One region of the Sphingomonas sp. NIBR02145 genome, then DNA from elsewhere that is predicted to be linked to it. Evidence: predicted binding sites of a transcription regulator. Region 1 holds the regulator's gene; each other region holds the start of a gene.
The links. Region 1 encodes LexA, which represses DNA repair genes until DNA is damaged. Its sites were predicted from a motif close to GTTCCNCNCTTGTTCT; they were not measured.
Positions count from the first base shown of each region.

Region 2: O3305_RS18525 (ribonucleoside-diphosphate reductase subunit alpha) is a predicted target of LexA. The motif match lies at 4,433-4,448, and genes of this name have one in related genera.
Region 3: uvrA (excinuclease ABC subunit UvrA) is a predicted target of LexA. The motif match lies at 5,511-5,526, and genes of this name have one in related genera.

Region 1 is NZ_CP114791.1:483,854-491,787, forward strand. Features, by position in the region: gene gltX (glutamate--tRNA ligase) at 1-383, opposite strand, end outside; gene O3305_RS02330 (ComEC/Rec2 family competence protein) at 466-2,598, shown strand; gene O3305_RS02335 (EF-hand domain-containing protein) at 2,625-3,320, shown strand; gene lexA (transcriptional repressor LexA) at 3,324-4,016, opposite strand; gene O3305_RS02345 (molybdopterin molybdotransferase MoeA) at 4,075-5,262, opposite strand; gene O3305_RS02350 (peptidoglycan-binding domain-containing protein) at 5,381-5,785, opposite strand; gene O3305_RS02355 (hypothetical protein) at 5,799-6,854, opposite strand; gene O3305_RS02360 (hypothetical protein) at 6,851-7,486, opposite strand.
Region 2 is NZ_CP114791.1:4,073,041-4,080,974, forward strand. Features, by position in the region: gene O3305_RS18510 (amidase) at 1-1,147, opposite strand, end outside; gene O3305_RS18515 (HlyD family secretion protein) at 1,215-2,339, opposite strand; gene O3305_RS18520 (MFS transporter) at 2,339-4,003, opposite strand; gene O3305_RS18525 (ribonucleoside-diphosphate reductase subunit alpha) at 4,687-6,636, shown strand; gene O3305_RS18530 (endonuclease domain-containing protein) at 6,701-7,180, shown strand; gene O3305_RS18535 (DUF2171 domain-containing protein) at 7,183-7,446, opposite strand; gene O3305_RS18540 (hypothetical protein) at 7,548-7,880, shown strand; gene O3305_RS18545 (hypothetical protein) at 7,877-7,934, shown strand, end outside.
Region 3 is NZ_CP114791.1:2,694,945-2,702,878, forward strand. Features, by position in the region: gene O3305_RS11875 (CDP-alcohol phosphatidyltransferase family protein) at 38-715, opposite strand; gene O3305_RS11880 (ABC-F family ATP-binding cassette domain-containing protein) at 797-2,371, opposite strand; gene O3305_RS11885 (hypothetical protein) at 2,529-3,167, shown strand; gene O3305_RS11890 (vgr related protein) at 3,199-3,651, shown strand; gene O3305_RS11895 (hypothetical protein) at 3,648-5,330, opposite strand; gene uvrA (excinuclease ABC subunit UvrA) at 5,534-7,934, shown strand, end outside.

The DNA of each region.
Region 1 (7,934 bases):
AGCGGCTGCTTGTTCGCCTTCTGCTCGGCCCGCATCGCCTCGAGTTCCTCGGCGGTGGCGAAGCACTTATAGGCGTGGCCATTGGCGAGCATTTCGCGCGCCACTTCGGCGTGCCGCGCGGCGCGAGAGAACTGATAGACTTCCTCGCCGTCCCAATCGAGATTCAGCCAGCGCATCCCGTCCAGGATCGCCGAGATCGCCTGATCGGTCGAGCGCGCGCGATCGGTATCCTCGATGCGCAGCAGGAACTTGCCGCCATGGTGGCGGGCGAACAGCAGGTTGAACAGCGCAGTGCGCGCACCGCCGATGTGAAGGAAACCCGTAGGCGACGGCGCGAACCGCGTGACAACCTGTTTCGCACCCGTATCAGATGTTGCGCCCAACCGAGCTTGCTCCCAAACTGTGTTTCCGATGGCCCATTCAGCCACCGAGGGCGCCCCTAGCACGGGGTTCACCTCCCTTCAAATGGGGGGAGGGGCAGTGTTTCGCCAGATTGGAGCTGCAATCGAGCATTGGCTGGAAGCCGAGCGCGCGCAATTGCCGCTCTGGCTGCCGGTGGCGCTGGGCGGTGGGATCACCGCCTGGTTCCTGCTGCCGGACACGTCGCGCTGGATCGGTTTCCTGCTGGCTTCCTGCGCCGTGGCGGTGCTGGGATTGGCGCTGCCCGGTCGTTTGGGGCGCGCATTGCTGCTCGGCGGACTTGCGATGGCAGCCGGCTGCACGCTGATCTGGTGGCGGGCCGAGCGGGTGGCGGCGCCGGTGCTGGCGCGTCCCGCGGTGGTGGAGATTACCGGACGCGTGGTGCGGGTGGAGCGGATGCCCGCACGCGAAGTGGTGCGGGTGACGTTGCTGCCGGGCCGCACAGACCTGCCGCCGCGGGTGCGGGTGAACCTCGAGACGCGGGACGTGCCTGCCGGCCTGGCGCCGGATGCTGTGGTGAAGCTGCGTGCCCGGCTGATGCCTCCAGCCGAGGCCTCGGTACCAGGTGGCTATGATTTTGCGCGTACGGCGTGGTTCGCTGGACTTGGCGCTACCGGAAAGGGCTTCGATCCCGTCGAGGTTGTGACGCCGGCGCGGGCGGCGGGCGCCGATCTGCGGGCGTCGCTTTCGGCGCATATCCAGTCGCGAGTCGAGGGCAGCGCGGGCGGTATCGCCAGTGCGCTCGCCACGGGTGACCAGGGGGCGATCGCGGAGGGCGATGTCGAGGCAATGCAACGCTCGGGGCTTGCGCACCTGCTTTCGGTGAGTGGGCTGCACGTGACCGCGGTGACCGCGGCGGCAATGCTGCTGGTGCTCAAGTTGCTCGCCCTGAGCCCGACCCTGGCGCTGCGTTGGCGGCTGCCCCTGGTTGCGGCGGGGGCAGGTGCGCTGGCGGCGATCGGCTATACGCTGCTCACGGGCGCGGAAGTGCCGACGATCCGCTCCTGCGTCGCCGCCCTGCTGGTGCTGCTGGCGCTGAGCCTGGGGCGTGAGGCGATCACGCTGCGGCTGGTTGCGGCGGGTGCGGTGATCGTGCTGCTGCTTTGGCCCGAGGCGCTCGCGGGCGCGAGCTTCCAGCTGAGCTTTGCGGCGGTGACGGCGATCGTCGCATTGCACGAGAGTCCATTCATGCACCGCTGGTTCGGCAAGCGCGAGGAGGGGCGGGGCGCGGCGTTGCTGCGCGGTATCGGTTCGCTGCTGCTGACCGGCGTGGCGGTGGAGCTCGCGCTGATGCCGATCGGGCTGTTTCATTTCCACCAGGCCGGGATTTACGGCGCGCTCGCCAATATCGTCGCGATCCCGCTCACCACCTTTGTGATCATGCCCCTGGAAGCGCTGGCGCTGCTGCTCGATGTGGCGGGGCTGGGCTGGCCGGCCTGGTGGCTTACCGATCAGGCGCTGCAGCTGCTGCTCTGGATAGCACGGACCACGGCTGCCGCGCCGGGCGCGGTCGCGGCGTTCCCCACCATGCCGGGCGGCGCCTTTGCGCTGATGGTCGCGGGCGGGCTGTGGCTGGCCCTTTGGCGGACGGGCGTGCGCTGGGCGGGGGCGGTGCCGCTTGTCATGGGGTTGGGCTGGATGCTCGCCACGCCGGCGCCGGATCTGATCGTGACCGGCGACGGACGGCACCTCGCGATCCGCATGGCGGATGGCAGCATGGCGCTGCTGCGCGATCGGGCGGGTGACTATACCCGCGACATGCTCGCGGAAACCGGCGGCAGCGATGTCGAACCGGTTGCCTTGTCCGACCAGCCGGGGGCTGCTTGCAGCCTCGATTTGTGCCTGATCGAGCATCGTGCCGGGGCGCGGGTGTGGCGGGTTGCGGCGACGCGGAGCGGCTATGCCTTGCCCTGGGCCGAATTCACTACGCTATGTCGCAAGGTCGATGTGGTGATCAGCGACCGGCGCCTGCCGGCGGGCTGCGCGCCGCGCTGGCTCAAGCTCGATCGGCCGCAGCTGGCCAGGACCGGCGGGCTGGCGATTGCCTTTGCCAGCGGTCGGGTGGCGATGGTGCGTGGCGGAGGGCGGCATCCCTGGCGCGACCCGCCGAAAGTGCAGCCGGTCTATGTGCCGGAGCAGGGACTTGCACCTGTCCGGACACGAAATCGCTGGCGCTGACAGGGGCTTCGGGTTCTCCTCGGAGCATGATCCGGAACCCGAAGAAAAGCGACACGATCGAAGTGCGGCTGCCCCATGCGGTGAAGCGCGCCTTCATGGAGCAATGCCGGGCCGAAGGGCGGACGGCGAGCGATGTGGTGCGCGGCTATGTCGATGCGCATCTCGCCGGCGACGCGCCTGCGCCAAGCCGGTTGCGCCGCTGGTGTCGCCCCTTGGCCGCCGCAGGGATGATCGGGGCGATCGGGCTGGCCATGCCTGTCGCGGTGACTGCCGCACCGGATTTCCGGCCGAGCTATGCCGCGTTCGATCGCAATCATGACGGAGTGCTCACCCCCGACGAATTCGGTCCGAAGCGCGCCGAGCCGCGAATCCGGTGCGGAGAGCATCGGGTGATGGCGCTGCCGCTGCGCCGGGCCTCGATGCCCGATATTCGCGGGTTGCGGCCCTTTGCCATTTCCGCGTCCGACTTCACCCTGGCCAAGGCCGATGCCAATCGGGACGGCAGGGTCAGCTTCGCCGAATTCGCGGCGCACCGGCTCAGGATGTTCCGCGCCGGCTTCAACCTGCTCGATGCCGATCATGACGGCACGCTTTCGCCCGCCGAATATGCCGCCGCTTGGAACCTGTTCCGATTCCTCGGCCGGCAGCCCGATGTGGCGCCGTTCCAGGAACTCGACCGCAATGGCGACGGCAAGGTCGCCTGGAACGAGTTCCTGGCCTGAGCCTCAGTACTTGCGCAGCAGGCCGGCCAGCCGGCCCTGCACGCGGACCTGATCGGGACGGTAGCGCTGGGCGTTATAGTCGCGATTGGCCGGATCGAGCCGGATCATCGCGCCTTCCTTGCGGAAATACTTCAAGGTCGCCTCGGCATCGTCGATCAGCGCCACGACGATCTCGCCGTCGCGCGCCGTCTCGGTACGGCGGATCAGCGCATAGTCGCCGTCGAGAATGCCGGCCTCGACCATCGAATCGCCGGCCACCTCAAGCGCATAATGCTCGCCCGAGCCGAGCAAGGCCGCCGGAACCGGGAGCATCGACGAGCCTTCCAGCGCCTCGATCGGCGTACCCGCGGCGATGCGGCCGTGGAGCGGGATCTCGATCACATCGTTCGCGGGAACTGGTATCTGGGCCGCAGGGGAGGGATTCGAAACGGCCACCGCGGGGGCGGCGGACCTGGCCGCAGCGGCCGGCTTCGCATCGCCGCGCTCGGGCATGCGGAGCACTTCGAGCGCGCGGGCGCGGTTCGGCAGGCGGCGAATGAACTCGCGCTCCTCCAGCGCAGAGATCAACCGATGCACCCCCGACTTCGACTTGAGATCGAGCGCTTCCTTCATTTCCTCGAACGAAGGCGAGACGCCGGTCTCGGCAAGCCGATCGGCAATGAAGCAGATGAGCTCGTGCTGCTTGCGCGTGAGCATCCGGTTTCTCCTGGCGTGGAACAGACTGCGAACGTTTATGCAATGTTCCGCGCGCTTGTCAAGCGATGTCGAGGATTTCCGCCGAGTCGCCCGTTTTCGCCTCCGGCGCCCCGGCCGGACGCACGATCAGGCACGTCGCCCGTGCCAGCGTGCGCAGCATCGAGCTGTCCTGGATCGTCGCGGCAAAGGCGCGGCCCTCGACCAACTCGGCGCGGAGATAGTCAGCGCGCGCGCCCGTGGCGGGCAGCGGTTCGCCGAGCGGCACCGACCGGCTGCGCGGCAAGGGATCGGCGGCCCCCGCCAGATGCGCGACCAGCGGCCGCACGAACAAAGTCGCGGTGGCGAACACCGACACCGGATTGCCGGGCAGGCCGAGCAGCATCGCCTCGCCGAGCCGCCCGGCCATCATCGGCTTGCCCGGGCGCAGCGCGATCTTCCAGAAATCGATCTCCGCTCCCGCCGCGAGCAGCGCCGGGCGAACCAGGTCATGATCGCCGACCGAGGCCCCGCCGGTGGTGACGAGCAGATCGCAGTCGAGCGCGCGGAACGCGGCCTCGAGCACGCCCAGGCGATCGGGCAGGATGCCGAGGTCGATCAGCTCGACCGGAAGATCGGCCAGCATCGCGGTGAGCAGCAGCCGGTTGGTCTCGGGGATCTGGTCGGGCCCGAGCGGCGCGCCTGGCGGAACCAGCTCGTCGCCGGTGGAGAGCAGCGCAACCCGGACCTTGCGGCGGACGGGCAGGGTCGCGTGGCCGGCCAGGGCGGCAAGCGCGAGGGCGGCGGAGGTGATCCGGGATCCGGCGCGGAGCAATACATCGCCCTCGCTGAAATCGAGCCCGCGCGCACGGACATTGCCGCCAAGGCGCAGCGGGCCTTCGCCGGCAAGGGTGAGGCGGTCGCCCTCCCGCGCGGCTTCCTCCTGGACGAGTATGGTGTCGGCACCGGACGGCAGCGGCGCACCGGTGAAGATGCGGACGGCCTGGCCCGGGGAGACCTCGCCGGCAAAGCCACGCCCGGCAGCGCTCTCGCCGATCACCTCCCACGGGCCGGGCAGGTCGGCGAAGCGGATCGCATAGCCGTCCATCGCCGACAGGGCGGAGGCGGGCTGGGTGCGGAGGGCGAGAATGTCTCGCGCGACCCAGCGCCCGGCGGCCAAAGTGATCGGCACCTCCTCCTCGGCAAGCGGGGCGGCGCGCACGAACAGGCGCTGCTGGGCTTCGGCGACGGGGACGAGGGCGGCGGCCATGGTTGGTGACTAGGGCAAGCGGGCGGGGGTGCGCCAGTAGATGGTGAGGCCGAAGGCAGTCTTCATCTCGGTCACAGTGGAGCGCCTTGTACGCTGTTATGGGGCGACCCGAACTCCGTTATTCCTCGACTACGTGGACCTTGCACGGATTGCGATAGGACGGGTCAGGCTTAAGGCCCAGCTGTTCAATCAACGCATCTTGGTCTTCGTCGTGATAGATTCCCGTGAAATTAGGACCGAAGACTTTGTGGACCAAGTCAGACCCCAACCGAAACTCCGATTGCGGCGAAAGGCCGGTCAGCCGCGCCAATGCAGCACGCGTTGTGGGTCCTGCCTTCCCGTCGATTGACCCGGCGTAGAGGTTTTGGTCGCGCAATCGCTGCTGGATCGCCTTGATAAGAACTGGATCGTAGTCTGCCAGCGATGCTCTGTCCCAACAGGTTTCCGCCTTTGCGGTGCCGAGTGCCAAGGGCGCGGCAGCCGACATGGCGAGGGCAAATATTCGCATAGGAACGCTGATCATGTTTTAGCCTCCTTCATTTAGCTGCTTCCAGCAGGGCCAGAGCGCGGCGTGGCCAAGGATCGTCGACATCGAATAGCCCGATCTTGGATTGCAATTCAGTAGCCAACGCCCGGGCTCGATGGCTCGGGTAGGAGGAGCTCAACACATCCATGATCGCTACTTGCAGCGGATAAACGGCATAGGGATCGGCCTGCCGCACAGCATCGATTGCTGGCGCTGCGGGGAGACCGCTGCGCGAAAGCGAGGCTGCGCGTAGTGCTGCTGCATCCTGCTGCACGACCGCATTTGCCGATGTCGTGCGCCCCACTGTAGCGAACAACCGTGCGGCCTGATCATAATCACCGCGATAATATGAGATCATTGCACCGGAAAAAGATGCGATCTCATTCGACTGCGTGCCGATATCGTAAAGATAAACCCATCCTCGGCGACGGTCAGGTGTCACCAGAGACGTCCAAGGTCCATCGTGTTCCAGTGCGCGCATGGTTGGTCCTACCTCTGGTCCCGTGCAAACGCGTGTTTTTGTTGGGCAGAGCTTGAGGGCGCTTGGTGTACTAAATAGTGCTACTACGTCGTGTCTTAGAGGCACTGCCCCCATGACGTATAGCTGGCGAGGGGCGCCAAGTGACAGAGTTCGTCCGTCGCGCGACACCCTCCACAGGGCCTGAGGTGGCGCTGCCTCGTCCTCAAGCTGCCGAGTTAGCAGATAAGCCTGAACGACAACGTCCGGTCCCACCGCTCGGGCGCTGCCCCACAGGATCATGTCAAGGTCGCGATTTTCACGAAGCGTCGATGCCGCGGTGCGCGCCGCATTGCCCGGCAGCACATCGTCTGACCAAATGACCAGCCCGCTTCCAAAGTCGCGGTTGACGGGGTTTGGCCAAGGTTTTTTGCGAAGTGTGCGCCACACTGCGAGATTGAGCGTCGCTGTTACGTTCGCGCCAATCGTTCCCTCGGCTTCGAAGCGAGGAAGGTAGATTGTGACATCCGGTAATTGTTGCGTTGCTGGCGCAGCTCCGCCGAATAGCGTTAACAGCAGCGCCCCGGCACAGATACGAAGCCGCTTCATGCCCGCCCTCGGCAGCGGCTCCGCAGGTCCGCCTGAATACCCGCTTTGACAACGTCTACAGACGTAAGCGTGGGAGGTAAGGCGTTGGCCAATAGTCCAGCCTGTTGAAGCAGGCGGCAACTCGTGGAAGGGGTGCCCGCCGAATCCACCGATAGTGCGTAGAGCGCGACTACGATTACAAAGTTGCTCGACCTTTCGTATGAACCGCCCTCAATATGCTGGTTGATCGGGATTGCGATCGGTAGACGCCCGTTCAGCCGCCCCAAGAAGATATTTCCTTGGAAGGTTGAGAAATTGGTCGAGCGGCTGCCATGGCCTACCACGATCTGGATGGCGTTGCGTTGCTCCCAGCGTTGCTTAATTAGGTTCGCCGAAGGCAAGCTCGCCTGCGGTGCTGCGGCTACCTGAATGCGATCGCCGGCTGCCAATCTCAAGCTGGCATCCCACGCCAAAATATTCTGAACCTTTTCCTGTAAGGCAAACACCCACTGGCGGACATGCTCTTCCAGATTCCGGTCAGTACTTTGTGCGTATACTAAATCGATGTTGAGTCGTGTGGGTAGAACTTGACTCCTCGCAGGTGCGATTGCTGCAAGTGCCGGGATCAGAGTCAGCCAACGGGACAGGGGCATGTCAGCTTCTCCTTGCGCTGTTGCACTTCGCCGAACTCCAGTACATCCAATGTGACAGTGTAGCGGCAGGCTTCCCCGGGACTCGCCGTGGGTGGTTGCCCTAGTGCGGAACTGCCTATCCCGAACGATGTGATTTGCGGCTTGGAGGGGGCGATTATCTGTGCGCCCTCCTTTGCCGGGTTGGTAAGGGCCCAGTCACTCGTCCCAGTAGCGCTCGTGCGACGTAGGGTTCCGTCAGCGACTACAGCCGGACGGTTGCCCAAGTTGGTCAACCCGATCGCTACCTGATCGATCCTGCATTGTATCGGCAGGGCCTTAACTTTCGAGTAGGCTGAAGAGGTTCGATCGTGAACAAAGCTATAAATAAGCGCAAACAATGGAAGTGAACTTATCAATGCAGAGAAGCTAATGTCATTTTTCCAGCGGGCGCTGGTTGTTTGAAAATTCT
Region 2 (7,934 bases), 1.4 Mb from region 1:
CCATGTCGGCCTTGAGCTCGGTGTAGAGCACCAGCCCCTCGGCCTCGCCCAGCCCCTTCAATTCGGGCATCTTCACTTCGACCAGCACCGCGCCCGCCGCGGTAAGCTCCTCGAGCGCCTTGTCGAAGCGCGCGGCGAGGTCGGCGGCCATCTCGGGCTTCCAATAGCCGATCTTCATGCCCTTCAGCGCATCGGGGCTGAGGCCGGCGGCATAGTCCGCCTTGTGCTTGTCGGCATCCTTGGTCGCCGGATCGCCGGGGTCGCTGCCGATCATCGCGCCGAACAGGATCGCCGCGTCCTTGACCGTCCGCGCCATCGGCCCGGGCGTATCCTGGCTATGGCTGATCGGCACCACCCCGGTGCGGCTGATCAGGCCGAGCGTGGGCTTGAGGCCCACCAGCCCGTTCATCGCCGCAGGGCACACCACCGATCCGTCGGTCTCGGTGCCCACCGCCGCCGCCGCGAGGCTTGCCGCCACCGCCGCGCCCGAACCGCTCGACGAGCCGCAGGCCGAGCGATCGAGCGCATAGGGGTTCCTGACCAGCCCGCCGACCGCGCTCCACCCGCTCATCGAATGGTTCGAGCGGATGTTCGCCCATTCGCTGAGGTTGGTCTTGCCGAGGATCACCGCGCCTTTCGCCCGCAGCTTCGCCACCAGCGGCGCGTCGCGGCCGGTATCGTTGTTGGCAAGCGCCAGGCTGCCCGCGGTGGTGGGCATGTTCTGCGTCTCGATATTGTCCTTGATCAGCACCGGGATGCCGTCGAGCGGCCCCAGCGTCTTGCCCGCCTTGCGCCGGTCGTCGCTGGCGCGGCCGTCATAGCGCAGGTCCTTAGCCGGGGCGGTGACGATCACCGAGCGCAGCGTCGGCCCGTCGCGGTCCACCTTGCCGATCCGCTCGACATAGAGGTCGGCGAGCTTCCACGCCTCGACCTTGCCGGCGGCGAGCATCGCCTGCAGCTCGTCGATCGACTTCTCGACGACAAGGTTGGCCGGATTGTCGTCGGTGCTGACCACCACCGCGTCGGCGGGCAGCGGCGTCGGGGTAATCACCGGCGCGGCCCCGGGCGCCGGAGCGGGCGCTTCCTGTGCCCAAGCGGGCGATGCCCAGGCAAGTGCCACCGCCAAAGCCGTCAGTCCCGTGCGCATATGCCGTCCCCGAATCTCGTTTCGCGACCAGCCTAGCGCCCCACTCCTCGCGCTGGAAGGGTAGCCGCTAGCGCCCAAGCTCCACCTTCGCCTCCACCGACATGCCCGGCCGCAGCCGGCCGGCCAGCGGCTGGTCCGGGTCGATCCGGATCCGCACCGCGATCCGCTGCGGGATCTTCACGAAATTGCCCGTGGCATTGTCGCTGCGGATCACCGCGAACTCCGACCCCGCCGCCGGCGCCAGCTGCTCGACCACCCCGGTCAGCCGCGCCCCGCCCAGCGCGTCCACCTTGAAGCTCGCCTTCGCGCCCGGCCGGATCTTCGCGGTCTGCGCTTCCTTGAAGTTCGCGGTCACCCAGAGCGTCTGCGGCACCAGCGCCATCAGCTGAGTGCCGGCGGTGACATATTGTCCCTGCCGTCCGCCGATCTCGCCCAGCTGCCCGGCCACCGGGGCGCGGATCACCGTATTGGCCAGGTCGATCTCGGCCAGGCGCAGCGCGGCCTTGGCGGCGTCGACCGAGGCGACCAGCCCGCCCTTGCTCACATCGACGCTGCGGATGTCCTGCGTCGCCACCGTCCGCGCCGCCTGGGCCTGCGCCACCGCCGACTGGGCGGTGCGCAGCGTGGCGAGCGCCGCATCGCGGTCCTTGCGCGTGACGAAGCCGTCCTTCGCCAGCGCGTCGATCCGGGCATAATCGGCCTGCGCCTTGGCGAGTTGCGCCTGGGCCGAGGCGACCGCTGCCTGCTGCGATCCCAGGGTCGCGGTCTTCGACGCCACCTGCTGCGGATTGTTGGCGAGCGCCGCATCGGCGCTGGCGACATTCGCCTTCGCCTGGTCGACCCGCTGGGCGTAGATCCGGTCGTCGATCGTCGCCAGCACGTCGCCGGCCTTCACCCGCGCGAAATCCTGTACCGGCACGCTGGTCAGATAGCCGCTCACCTGCGGGCTGATGATCGTCACCTGCCCGCGGACATAGGCATTCTCGGTCGACTGGCTGCGCCCGCCGAACGGCCATGCCTGCCACGCCATCAGCACCGCGGTCACGCCGATCAGGATCAGCGCCGCCGCGATCGCGATCGAGAGCCAGGAGAGCCTCGGCGGCTTCCAGCGCCGCGCGGCCGCCGCTGGCGCCGGTGGCGGATCGGCGCCTTCGCTGGTTGCCGGAGGGGCCGGTTCTTGCCCGTCTGCCATCAGGATGCTCCCGCCTGTTGTTCCGCTGCCCGGCGCAGATTCTCGCGCCGGATCCGGAATATGTGAAAACTCGCCCAGACGATCGTCGCCGCCGCGATCGCCGCGACCAGCAGGAAGGTGTCGTTGTACGCGAGCACATTGGCTTCGCGCGTCACTGTCTGGGTCAGGATCGCCGCGCTCTCGGCCTGGCGCAGTGCCGGGTCGATCAGCACCCGGCCATAAGCGGCGGCATATTGCTGCAGCCGCTGCGCCACCAGCGGGTCGCCATCCGCCAGCTGCGCGACGATCGCATTGTTATGGGCATGTTCGCGGATCACCTGGAAGGTGCCGAGCATCGCGCTGCCGAACAGCCCGCCCAGGTTCTGGGTGATGCCGAACAGCGCCGAGAAGCTGACGAAATGGGTCGGCCCTTCCTTGAGCGCCCGGGTCAGCCCGATCAGCAGCGCGGGGCCGATGAACAGCGCGCTGGCGAAACCCATCAGCGCCTGGCTGAAATAGAAGTCGTGCGGCCGGGTCAGGCTGGTCGATCCCGAATCGATCAGCGCACCGACGCAGATCAGCGCCAGCGCCACCAGGATCGGCCCACCCAGGAAATTGGGATCGATGGTCAGCGCGCCGATCACGATGCCGGCCAACGTGGCGAGCAGCACCACCAGATAGAGCATCCGCATCTGGTCATTGCCCATGCCGAGCACGGTCAGCAGGCCCGATGCCCCGATCGATTGTTCGGAAAGCACCACCCGGGTCAGGATCGATACCAGCGCGAAGCGCACGATGTCGCCACTGCCCAGCCAGCGGGTGTTGAGCAGCGGATTGCTGCGGTTATGCTCGATCACCACCGCGATCGGGATCAGCACGATCGCCCCGATCAGCGCCGGCGCTACCCAGGGCGCCTCGAACCACCAGACCGACCGGCCCAGCCCGAGCACCGCGCAGAGCAATGCGATGCCCACCGCGAAGATCGGGAAGGTCACGAAGTCGAGCGGCTCGAACGCCTTCATCCGCTCGACCGGCGGCAGCACCAGCAGCCGCACCCCGGCCAGGCAGAACAGCGCCAGCCCCAGCTCGAACAGATACATGGTCTGCCAGCGATCGGGCTCGAAGGCCTCGCTGGGGAACAGCCGGGCCAGCGGCACGGCGATCTGCGGCAGCGATACGGCGAGCACGATGCCCTTCAGCCGGTGCTCGGGCGTCCAGGCCTGCACCATGTAGAGCAGCCCCACGGTGCTGCATGCCGCCGCCGCGATCCCGCTGATCGCGCGCACCGCGACGGCGCTGGCGAAGCTGTGGACCAGCAGGTGCGAGGCGGTGGTCAGCGCGAAGGCGATCAGGAAGATCTGGGTGAACAGCCTTATGCCGAATTGCTGGCGGAACTTGATGAGCACCATGTTGGCGCAGACATTGGTCATCACATAGGCGGTCGGCAGCCACTGGATCTCGGCCGAATAGAGCCCCAGCGATCCCTGCAGCGTGGTCAGGTTGGCGGTGACGATCGCATTGCCGAGCGATCCGGACAGCACCACCAGCACCGCGACCGAGAAATAGGCGATGCGCCGCGACAGCGGATGCCAGGGGGTGGGCGGCGATCCGGGGATGGGCGAGCGTTCATGCGGCGCCGGTTGCCAGGCGTCCCGATCCTCCGCTTCTGCCCCGTTCGTTGCCATCCCGATATAATTCCGCATGCGGCGGAACGATCCGCAAGCGCACCTTGGTATAGTCGCATGGCTGCGGCGCAATCAGCAATTGCCGCGCGGTGTAGTACGCCGTCGCTCATTGGGGTGAGCGGGCATCCGGGCACCCGGTTCCCCGGCGAAAGCCGGGGCCCAGGGTTTCTTTGCCATGCTGCGTGTGACCCCGGGCTTCGGCTTTCGCCGGGAACAATCGGACAGCCACCATCTGCGGTGCTTCCGAACGGTCAACCACAAGCCCTTGTGGTCGCCATGAGTCCTCCACGTTAAAAAAATTTACGTTCCGCGTTCGTTCCCTTGCCTTTCGGAAACCCTAGGAAAGTCCGCGCGTCGCGGCATTGCAGCAGTTGCGCAGCTGCTGTGAAGCGAGTCATTTTAGCGACGAAGCGTTGTGGATATTAACCATTTCGGCTCTTGTGCCCGGACTCGGTTTGGCACAATCTGTTGTGGTTGCACTGAGGGGCAAGCTCAAGCACTGGTGGACTCTCCGCCGCATACCCATATGCGGAAGGGGTCGACTCGTGCCTGGGACGAGGTGTGATGGACATGTTTTGTTCTTCGCGATCGACCGAGCCGGTGATAGTATCGGCGCCCCTTGAGTCGGGATTTGATGTCTCTCCAATGCGAGAGGCGCGTGAAGCTTTATCAGGGGTGTTGTCATGGAATTCAGGGACACGGAAAACAGCGTGAACGATACCGTCGCCGAAGCCCCCACCGCTGCCGTCAAGGCCGCCACGGATGCGGCAGCCAAGGCCGCTGCCGAGAAGGCCGCGCCCAAGCTGCGCAAGAAGACCGATTCCAAGACCGTCGCGCCGCGTGCGTATGATGTCGAGGTCGATCATTCGCGCGACGCGCTGCTCACCGAGTTCGGCAAGGAAACGCTGCGCGACCGCTATCTGCTGCCTGGCGAGAATTTCCAGGACCTGTTCGTGCGCGTCGCCTCGGCCTATGCCGACAATCAGGCGCACGCCCAGCGCATCTACGACTATATCTCGAAGCTGTGGTTCATGCCCGCCACCCCCGTTCTGTCGAACGGCGGCACCGGCCGCGGCCTGCCGATCTCCTGCTTCCTCAATTCGGTGCCGGACAGCCTGAACGGCATCGTCGACACCTGGAACGAGAATGTCTGGCTGGCCTCGCGCGGCGGCGGCATCGGCACCTATTGGGGTTCGGTGCGTGGCATCGGCGAGCCGGTCGGCCTCAACGGCAAGACCTCGGGCATCATCCCGTTCGTCCGCGTGATGGATTCGCTGACGCTGGCGATCTCGCAGGGCTCGCTGCGCCGCGGTTCGGCCGCCTGCTATCTCGACATCTCGCACCCGGAGATCGAGGAGTTCCTCGAGATCCGCAAGCCGTCGGGCGACTTCAACCGCAAGGCGCTGAACCTGCACCACGGCGTGCTGATCCCCGACGCGTTCATGGAAGCGGTGCGCAACGGCGAGGAGTGGGTGCTGCGTTCGCCCAAGGACCAGTCCGAGCGCGGCAAGGTCGATGCGCGCGCTCTGTTCCAGAAGCTGGTCGAGACCCGTCTCGCCACCGGCGAGCCGTACATCGTGTTCAGCGATCACGTGAACTCGAACATGCCCAAGCATCACCGTGATCTGGGCCTCAAGGTCTCGACCTCGAACCTCTGTTCGGAAATCACGCTGCCGACGGGCAAGGACCATCTGGGCAATGAGCGCACCGCCGTGTGCTGCCTCTCGTCGCTCAACATGGAAACCTGGGATCAGTGGAAGGACGACAAGAACCTGATCGAGGACGTGATGCGCTTCCTCGACAACGTCCTGCAGGATTATATCGACCGCGCCGAGCCCGGCATGGAGAAGGCCGCCTATTCGGCCAGCCGCGAGCGTAGCGTCGGCCTCGGCGTGATGGGCTTCCACTCCTTCCTCCAGGCACGCGGCATCCCGTTCGAAGGCGCGATGGCCAAGAGCTGGAACCTGCGGATGTTCAAGCACATCAAGGCGCAGGTCGATCAGGCCTCGATGGCGCTCGCCGTCGAGCGCGGCCCGTGCCCGGACGCGGCCGACATGGGCGTGATGGAGCGTTTCTCGTGCAAGATGGCGATCGCGCCGACCGCGTCGATCTCGATCATCTGCGGCGGCACCTCGGCCTGCATCGAGCCGATCCCGGCCAACATCTACACGCACAAGACGCTGTCGGGCTCCTTCTCGGTCAAGAACCCGTATCTGGAGAAGCTGCTCTCGGAGAAGAGCAAGAACTCGGATGCGGTGTGGAACTCGATCCTCGAGCAGGGCGGCTCGGTCCAGCACCTCGACTTTCTCACGCCGGAAGAGAAGGACGTCTACAAGACGAGCTTCGAGATCGATCAGCGCTGGCTGCTCGAACTCGCCGGCGACCGCACGCCCTATATCGACCAGGCGCAGTCGCTGAACCTGTTCATCCCGGCCGATGTCGAGAAGTGGGACCTGCTGATGCTCCACTTCCGCGCCTGGGAGCTCGGCATCAAGTCGCTCTATTATCTGCGTTCCAAGTCGGTGCAGCGCGCCGGCTTCGCGGGCGGCGTGGAAGCCGACAACACGATCGACAAGCCGCAGTTCAACCTGGGCGAGTCGACCGATTACGACGAATGCCTGGCGTGCCAGTGAGGCAATAATCCCTCTCCCTCTGGGAGAGGGAGGGAGCCGCGAAGCGGCGGAAGGGTGAGGGCGAGTGCGCCTCTATCAGGATCAACCGTCAGGCACGGTGCCGCAGCTTCGAGAGTTGCGGCGGGGTGCCACGGAAGCTGAGAAGAGGTTGCTTCGCGCGCTGCGCACTGCCTTTCCCGACAGGAAGTGGCGGTTTCAGGCCCCGGTCGGGCCATATCGCGTCGATTTCCTCTGCTTCGCCGAGCGTCTGGTGATCGAGGTGGATGGCGGCCAGCATGCGGAGGCCGTCGAATATGATGCGCGCCGCACGCGCTTTATCGAGTCCGAGGGTTATCGCGTGCTGCGGTTCTGGAACAACGATGTGCTGGAAAACGCCGACGGCGTGATCGCCCAAATTTCCCTCTCCCTTTGGGAGAGGGAAGGGGCCCGCTCGGCGAAGCCGAGTGGGAAGGGTGAGGGTCGCCAATCGCAAGCTGCATCGCGCTCACCCTCACCCCGCGCCGCTTCGCGGCTTGCCCCTCTCCCAAAGGGAGAGGGGTTTTGAGCTCAGGCTTCTTCCTCGAAGATCTCGACCGCCACATCGGCGTTCGCGCTCAGGCGGACCTGATCGCCTTCCACGCCGGCGACCAGGCCGAGCGAGATGTAGTGGTGGTGCCCGGCATGCGAGCCCTCGGCGCCCTCGATCTCGGCGCCGCTATCCTTCTTGGTGAGCTTGATGCGCTCGCCTTCGACATGGTCGACGGTACCGACATGGACGCCGTCGGCGCCGATCACTTCCATATGCTCCTTGATTGCACTCACGTCGGTCATCGCCATTCTCCTTGGGGGACGGTTTCGCACGCTCAACGCGCGCGGCGGGGAAACGATGCAGCCGCGCGTGCAGCCTGTCACTCACCCGTTCGGGGGATTGCATGAAGCCGTTCCGCACTCTGTCCGTCGCCGCCTTCCTGCTGCTAGCCGCCTGCGCGAAGCAGATACCCACGGCCGTCCAGCCCGAGGCGCCGGGCTTCCTGCTCGGCCTCTGGCACGGCTTCATCTTCCCGGTGGCGTGGTTCCTCTCGCTGATCGTGCCCGACGTCGCGGTTTATGCCGTGCCCAACAATGGCGGCTGGTATGATTTCGGCTATTTCCTCGGCATCTGCGTGTTCGGCGTCGGCGCCAATCGCGGCACCCGGGTGACCAAGGTCGTCTACCGCGACCGCACCGTCCGCCGCGGCGACACCACGGTGATCGACCACGAATGACCCGCAGCCTCGCCTTGATGGCCGGCATCGCCGGAGCCGCGGGCGCCGCCGGCC
Region 3 (7,934 bases), 2.2 Mb from region 1:
CAGGTTGTGGGATGGCCTCGCCACCCTCACGCAGCCCTCACCGCTTCTCCAGCACCGCCAGCCGCCGCCCGATGATCGCGGTCTGCACCACGAACAGCGTGATCAGGATCGCCGCGATCGCGCCAACGAAGGTGTCGAACGCCGGCACCGGGCCGATATGGTCGCGGCCGGGCCCGACGATCAGCATCGCCACGGTCATCGCGATCAGCATCAGCCGCAGCTCGGTCGGCCCGGCGGCGACATAGGACAGCCGCAGCTCGCCGGTCACCCGCGCCGACAGGAAGGCGTGCACCGACATCAGCAGGTACCCCGCCAGCGCGATCATCGCGATGTCCATCGTCACGAAGGGCGACAGGCCGATGCCCGCCACGATCATCAGATTGGCCAGCCCGTCGCAGCTATGGTCGATGAAATAGCCATAGGAGGGCCGCTCGATCTTGCGGAACCGCGCCAGGCTGCCGTCCATCGAGTCCCCGAACCACTGCACCGCATAGCCGGCCAGCGACAGCAGCAGCCACAGCGAGGAGAGGTTGCTCGCGACATAGCCCAGGAACACCAGGAACGCGCCGACCATGCCCAGGGCGGTCAGCCGGTCGGGGGTGACCGAGGGCGGCATCTTCGAGCAGAGCCAGATCAGCAACCGGCGCTCGTGCCGTGCCAGCCAGTTTTCCTGAATCCGCGTCAGCGCGGCGCCGTTACCCGAGGGAGTCGTCATGGGGCGCTATGGGGCATGCCCTGCCCTCCGGCAATCGAATAGTCGTAACAGAAGCGTCACATGTCCCGAATGGAGAGCGGTTCACCGCGCCACCGCGATCTCCCGCTCGACGCCGATCGCTTCCAGGAACGCGCGGTCATGGCTCACCACCAGCAGCGCCCCGTCATAGCCCGCCAGCGCCGCCTCCAATATCTCCACCGATTCCATGTCGAGATGGTTGGTCGGCTCGTCGAGCAGCAGCAATTGCGGCACCACCTCGCCGCCCAGCACACAGGCCAGCCCCGCGCGCAGCCGCTCGCCGCCGCTGAGTTCCCCGGCCGGCTTCAGCGCATCCCGGTTGCGGAACGCGAAGCGCGCGCAGGCCGCATGGGCCTCGCGCTCGGTGGCGTCGGGATGCAGCCGCCGGAAATTGTCGAGCACGCTCGCGCCATCCTCCAGCAGCGCGACATGCTGGTCGAGCATCGCCACCCGCCCCTCGGCGCGCACCACCGTGCCGCCCGTCGGCGCCAGCACGCCAGCCGCGATCCGGAGCAGGCTGGTCTTGCCCGCGCCATTGGGCCCGGTCACCGCCACCCGCTCGGGCCCGATGATCTCGAAGCGCCACGGCCCGAACCGCCGCGCGCCGCGCGCCAGCACGACATCCTCGAACGCCAGCAACCGCCGGTTCGCCGGCAGCCCGGTCGCCGGCAGCGCGATCACCAGCGGCGTCACCACCTCGACCCCGGCCCGCGCCGCCGCCAGCCTTTCCCCGGCCTCGCCGACGAGCCGCTCGCCCACCCCGGCGCCGCGCCCGGCCGAATTCTCCGCCCGCTCCTTCTGCCGCCCCAGCAGGATCTTCGGTGCCGATCCGCTGGCGGCATAGGCCCGGCCCGCGCGATCCCGCCGCGCCTGCCGCTCGCGCGCCTGCTGCGCCCCCGCCTCGGCCCCGCGCAGCGCGTCGCCCGCGCGCTCCAGCTCCGCCGCCGCCCGGCCGCGCTCGGCCTCCCGTGCTTCGGCAAAGCCCGACCAGCCGCCGCCGAACACCCGCGCGCCCAGCGGCGTCAGCTCGACGATCCGGTCCATCGCCTCGAGCAGCGCGCGGTCGTGGCTCGCCACCAGCACCCCGCCGCGCCAGCCCTCGACCAGCGCCATCACCGCCGCCCGCCCCTCGGCATCGAGATTGTTGGTCGGCTCGTCGAGCAGCAGAAGGTCGGGCGCATCGAGCCGCAGCCGCGCGATCCCCACCCGCGTCCGCTCGCCGCCGGACAGCGTCGCCACCCGCCGGTCGAGCGCCATCGCGCCCAGCCCCGCGCCGGCCAGCGCCGCCTCGACACGCTCTTCCAGCGTCCAGTCCGCCTCGGAAAGGTCCGCCTCGCTGCCCTCGCCCGCCAGCACCCGGCCCAGCCGTGCCAGCCCCCCGCGCGCGCCCAGCACTTCGTCCAGGCGCCAGTCGTCTGGCCATGCCTGGCGCAGCACCCCGACGCTGCCGGCACGCACCACGCTGCCGCCCGCGGGCGCGATCTCGCCCGCGACGATGCGCAGCAGGGTGGACTTGCCGCTGCCGTTGCGCCCGACCAGCCCGGTGCGTTCCCGCCCCAGCGCCAGCGTCAGATTGTCGAAGAGCCGGCTGCCCTCAGGCGTTGCGGCGGAAAGCGAATCCAGGGTTACGAAGGACATGGGGCACCTGCAGACAGGACGAGACGATCGGGCGAACGATGGTCATTTCCTGGCGCATGATGGGTACTCCGTTGGACTGCGAGTGCGCTATCTGGCGCGCGGGGCGATCGATGACAAGCCCGGACCCGCACGCTAGCCTGCCCCCAGGAGGGGCCAGGTGACGACATTGCAAGACGAGGTGCGCCGCCGGAAGCGTAACACCCGGCTGAACCTGATCGCCTTTTCGCTCCTGTGCTTCTTCGGCCTCGGCGCGATCCTGCTCCGAGGCACCGCCACCAGCGATACCCTTGCCTCCGATCCGCAGGTCAGCATCCTCGGCCCCGCCGCGCTCGGACTGCTGTGCTGGCTGCTCAGCTTGCTCGTGCTGCTCGGTATCAGGCCGCGGAGCTGGAAGACCCTGGTGGCAGCCTTCTTCCTCTCGCTGTTGACCGGCCTGGGGGCGACGGCCTGCACGATTCTCGTCCTCGAACGGCTCCAGGAACGCGCCGAGTTCGGCCACGGTCCGCTGCGCCAGAAACAGGCCGATCTCGCGATCGCGGAGGCGGTGTACTTCCGCGGCAAGTCCGGCCGCTACGAGATCACGCTCCGCGACTATTCCAGGAGCTTCACCGTCGACGAAGCCGACTATGCCGCCGCCTTTGGCGAAGCGGAGCACGTCCGCCCGCGCGGCCGTTGCGCCCGCGTCACCCTGCAGAAATCCGCCCATGCCCTGCGGATCATCGGCCTTGAGCGCGGCGCCCTCCCGCGCGGCACCCTGGTCCGCTGCCGGCCCGACACGCCTGCGCCAAGCTGGTGACAAGCCGCCGGCCACCCGCCATCTAGGGCGGATGGCCCGATCCCGCCCCCTCACCCAAGGCGAAGCCGAGCTCGCCCGCAGCGTGTTCGGCGACGCGCTCGATCCCGCCCGGGCGGCGGTAGCGAACCGCAAATGGGCGTTCTTCCAGCCGCGGCACACCACCATGGCGCCGCTCGGCACGATCCATTTCAACCCGGCCTCGGGGCTCTACCGCGAGGATTTCGCGCATGCCCCGCTCGGGCTGCAGGGGCTGTTCATCCACGAACTCGCCCATGTCTGGCAGCACCAGTCGGGCCTGTTCCTGCCGCTCCAGCGCCATCCCTTCTGCCGCTATGACTATATCCTCGAGCCTGGCCGCCCCTTCGGGCGCTACGGCATCGAGCAGCAGGCCGAGATCGTCCGCCACGCCTTCCTGCTGCGGCGCGGCGCCGATCTCCCCGGCATCGCGCCGCTCAGCCTCTACGAAGCGCTGCTGCCCTTCTAGTCGACGCTCAGGTTCTTGTCGGGCAGCTTGGCCGGCCGCGGCGGCGCGGACCGGGGCGGCGGCGGCGAGGCGGTGCGCGGCGGCGGGGTATAGCTCGGGCGCGGCGCCGGAGCGGCCTGGGGCGGCGGGCTGTAGCTCGGGCGCGGCGCCGCGCTCGGCGTGGCCGGACGCTGCCATCCTTCCGGGCGCGAGGGCCGCGACCAGCTGGGCCGGCTCGGCGCATTGTCCGCTGCCGGAGGCGCCGCCGGCGCGGGAGCAGGCGTCGCACTCGGTGCCGAAGGCCGCTGCCAGCCGCCTTCGGGGCGATCGGGCCGGCTCCAGCCCCCTTCGGGCCGGGCAGGCCGGTTCCAGTTCGGCCGGGACGGCGCGGCATCCCCGGTCGAGGGCGTCGCCGGTGCCGGTGCCGGCGTCACCACCGGCGGGTTCGGCCGCTGCCAGCCGCCTTCGGGCCGCGAGGGTCGGTTCCAGCCCGGCCGGGAGGGCGCGGCGTCGCCGGTAGAGGGCGCGCCCGGTGCCGGCATGGGCGTCACCACCGGCGGATTGGGCCGCTGCCAGCCGCCCTCGGGGCGCGACGGCCGCGACCAGGTCGGATTGCCCGCGCCCGGCTGCGAAGGCCGCCGCCAGCCCGTGCCGCTGCCATCGGGCAGCGGGCGCGGCGGGCGCGTGGCATCGGGTGCCGGCGGCGTATCCGGCGCGACATCGCTCGGCGCCGGCAGGCTGGGCCGGCCGCGCCGCCAGCCCGGCGTGCCGTCGGGCCGGAAATTGTCGGGGCGCGTCACCGGCGGGCGGGGGCCGCCACCCGGTGCGTCGGGCGTGGTGCCGGGGCGCCCGCCCCAGCCCGGCCGGCCCGGCCGCCCGCCGCCCGGCGGACGCGACCAGCCCGATCCCGGCTGGTTCGGTCTTCCCGCCCCCGGCCGGCCCGGTCCGTCCGGCCGGTGGAAGCGGCCCGGCGGCGGGCCCTGGAAGCCGCCGTCGCGCCAGTGGCGGAAGCGCAGCGCCTGGTCGCGCCGGCGGCGCTGCTCGGCGTCGAAGCGCCGGCGCCACGCCGCCGCGTCGCTGCGCGCATGGTAGCGCGCCCAGCCGGGATAGCGGCTGCGGCCGATGTCCCAGCTCTGGATGAAGCTGAAGATCAGCGGGCTGGTATCGATCCAGACATCGGCATCGACCGGGCGATAGTCGCGCCCCGACATCGCGTCGCGCAGCCGCAGCGCGCGGTCGTACAGGTCGCCCGCGGCATCGTCATAATCGCCGAACTCGCCGCGCGGCGCCGCCTCGCCATCGGCGTCATAGACCATCGCCAGCCGCCCGCTCTCATAGGCGAAGCTCATCCCCGGCTCGACCGCCAGGAACGGCCCGCGCGCGCCCGGCGCGAAATAATAGCTGCGGATGCCGCCCTCGCCCGCATCCTCGACGATGATCGTATAGCCGTCGGTCGTCTGCCAGGCCCAGGGCTCGGCGCCTTCGAAGGGAAAGGCGAAGTCGGGCGGCGAGTCGCCGATCGCGTCCCACAGCGCATCGGCGCGGTCGATCCATTGATAGTCCTCGGCGGACTGGGGTCCGGACTGAGGGCCGGCCTGTGCCGCCGCCTTCGCAACCGGCACCGCCGCCATCGCCAGGCCGGGCATGGCCAACGCCACGCCCGCCAGCATACCCAGCCGGAACATCCTCTCGAACCGCATCGCCCATCCCTCCTGCATGTCCGCGCAAATTTCCACCCCGGGCGCTGAACGGCGGGTGAAATGTACGTGCAGCTTTGCGAAAGGAAACGGAGAACGCGCGATGCACCCCGCCATCCCAAGCAACACCGGCAACTGGCGCTTTGTGCCGGGCGTTCCTATCTCCCCACTAGAAACCCCAACAGAACAAAGCTAGAACCCTCGGCATGGCACTTACCACCATTTCCGTCCGCGGCGCGCGCGAGCACAATCTCAAGGGCGTGGACGTCGATATCCCGCGCGACACGCTCACGGTGATCACCGGCCTGTCCGGCTCGGGCAAGTCGAGCCTCGCGTTCGACACCATCTATGCCGAGGGCCAGCGCCGCTATGTCGAGTCGCTCTCGGCCTATGCCCGCCAGTTCCTCGAGCTGATGCAGAAGCCGAACGTCGAGCATATCGAGGGCCTCAGCCCTGCCATTTCGATCGAGCAGAAGACGACCTCGCGCAATCCGCGCTCGACGGTCGCCACGGTCACCGAGATCTACGATTACATGCGCCTGCTCTGGGCGCGCGTCGGCGTGCCCTATTCTCCGGTCACCGGCCTGCCGATCAGCGCGCAGACCGTGTCGCAGATGGTCGACCGCGTCCTCGCGCTGCCCGAGGGCACCCGCCTGCTCCTCCTCGCTCCCGTCGTGCGCGGCCGCAAGGGCGAGTATCGCAAGGAGCTTGCCGAGTGGCAGCGCGCCGGCTTCCAGCGCGTCCGCATCGACGGCGAGACCTATCTGATCGAGGAAGCCCCCGCCCTCGACAAGAAGTACAAGCACGACATCGAAGTGGTGGTCGACCGTCTGGTGGTGCGGGACGACATCGCCACCCGCCTTGCCGAGTCCTTCGAGACCGCGCTCAAGCTCGCCGAGGGCCTGGCGTACGTGGATCTGGTCGACGCGACCGTCGCCGAGGCCACCGGCGCCCGCGTGGCGGAGGCCCGGGCCGAGTTCAACGTCACCGGCGGCGCGATGAAGGGCACCGGCATCCCGGACAACCGCATCGTCTTCTCCGAGAAGTTCGCCTGCCCGGTCTCCGGCTTCACCATCCCCGAGATCGAGCCCCGCCTCTTCTCGTTCAACGCCCCCCAGGGCGCCTGCCCCACCTGTGACGGCCTGGGCGAGAAGCTGGTGTTCGACGAGGATCTCGTCGTCCCCAATCACGACCTGTCGATCAAGAAGGGCGCGGTCGTGCCCTGGGCCAAGTCCAACCCGCCCTCGCCCTATTACATGCAGGTGCTCGGCAGCCTCGCCCGCGAGTTCGGCTTCAGCCTCGACACGCCGTGGCGCGATCTGCCCGGCGAGGTCCAGCTGATCGTCCTCCACGGCACCGGCGGCAAGCCGGTCACCCTCACCTTCGTCGACGGCCGCAAGTCGTACGACGTGAAGAAGCCGTTCGAGGGCGTGATCGGCAACCTCAACCGCCGCATGCTGCAGACCGAGAGCGCGTTCATGCGCGAGGAGCTGGCCAAGTACCAGGCCGCGCACCCCTGCGAGGTCTGCCACGGCGCCCGCCTCAAGCCCGAGGCGCTGGCGGTGAAGATCGCCGGCGAGGACATCAGCCACGCCACCCGCCTCTCGGTGGTCGACGCGCTCGCCTGGTTCGAGAAGCTCCCCGCCACGCTCACCGATCAGCAGCGCGAGATCGCCCGCGCGATCCTCAAGGAGATCGACGAGCGGCTCGGCTTCCTCAACAATGTCGGGCTCGACTATCTCAACCTGAACCGCACCTCGGGCACCCTGTCCGGCGGCGAGAGCCAGCGCATCCGCCTCGCCAGCCAGATCGGCAGCGGCCTGTCCGGCGTGCTCTACGTGCTCGACGAGCCCTCGATCGGCCTCCACCAGCGCGACAACGACATGCTGCTCGCCACCCTCCGCCGCCTCCGCGACCTCGGCAACACCGTGATCGTCGTCGAGCATGACGAGGATGCGATCCGCAGCGCCGACTATATCCTCGACATGGGCCCGGGCGCCGGCGTCCATGGCGGCGAGATCGTCGCGCGCGGCACGCTCGACGAGATCCTCGCCACCAAGGGCTCGGTCACCGCCGATTATCTCAACGGCACCCGCGAGATCGAAGTCCCCAGGAAGCGCCGCAAGGGCACCGGCAAGAAGCTCACCGTCGAGAACGCCACCGCCAACAATCTGCGCGGCGTCACCGCGAGCATCCCGCTCGGCACCTTCACCTGCATCACCGGCGTCTCGGGCTCGGGCAAGTCGAGCTTCACGATCGACACGCTCTATGCCGCCGCCGCGCGCCAGCTCAACGGCGCCCGCCTGCTCGCCGGCAAGCATGACAAGATCACCGGCCTCCAGCACCTCGACAAGGTGATCGACATCGATCAGTCGCCGATCGGCCGCACCCCGCGCTCGAACCCGGCGACGTACACCGGCGCCTTCACCAGCATCCGCGACTGGTTCGCCGGCCTGCCCGAGGCGCAGGCGCGCGGCTACAAGCCCGGCCGCTTCAGCTTCAACGTCAAGGGCGGCCGCTGCGAGGCGTGCCAGGGCGACGGCGTGCTCAAGATCGAGATGCACTTCCTGCCCGACGTCTATGTCACCTGCGACGTTTGCCACGGCG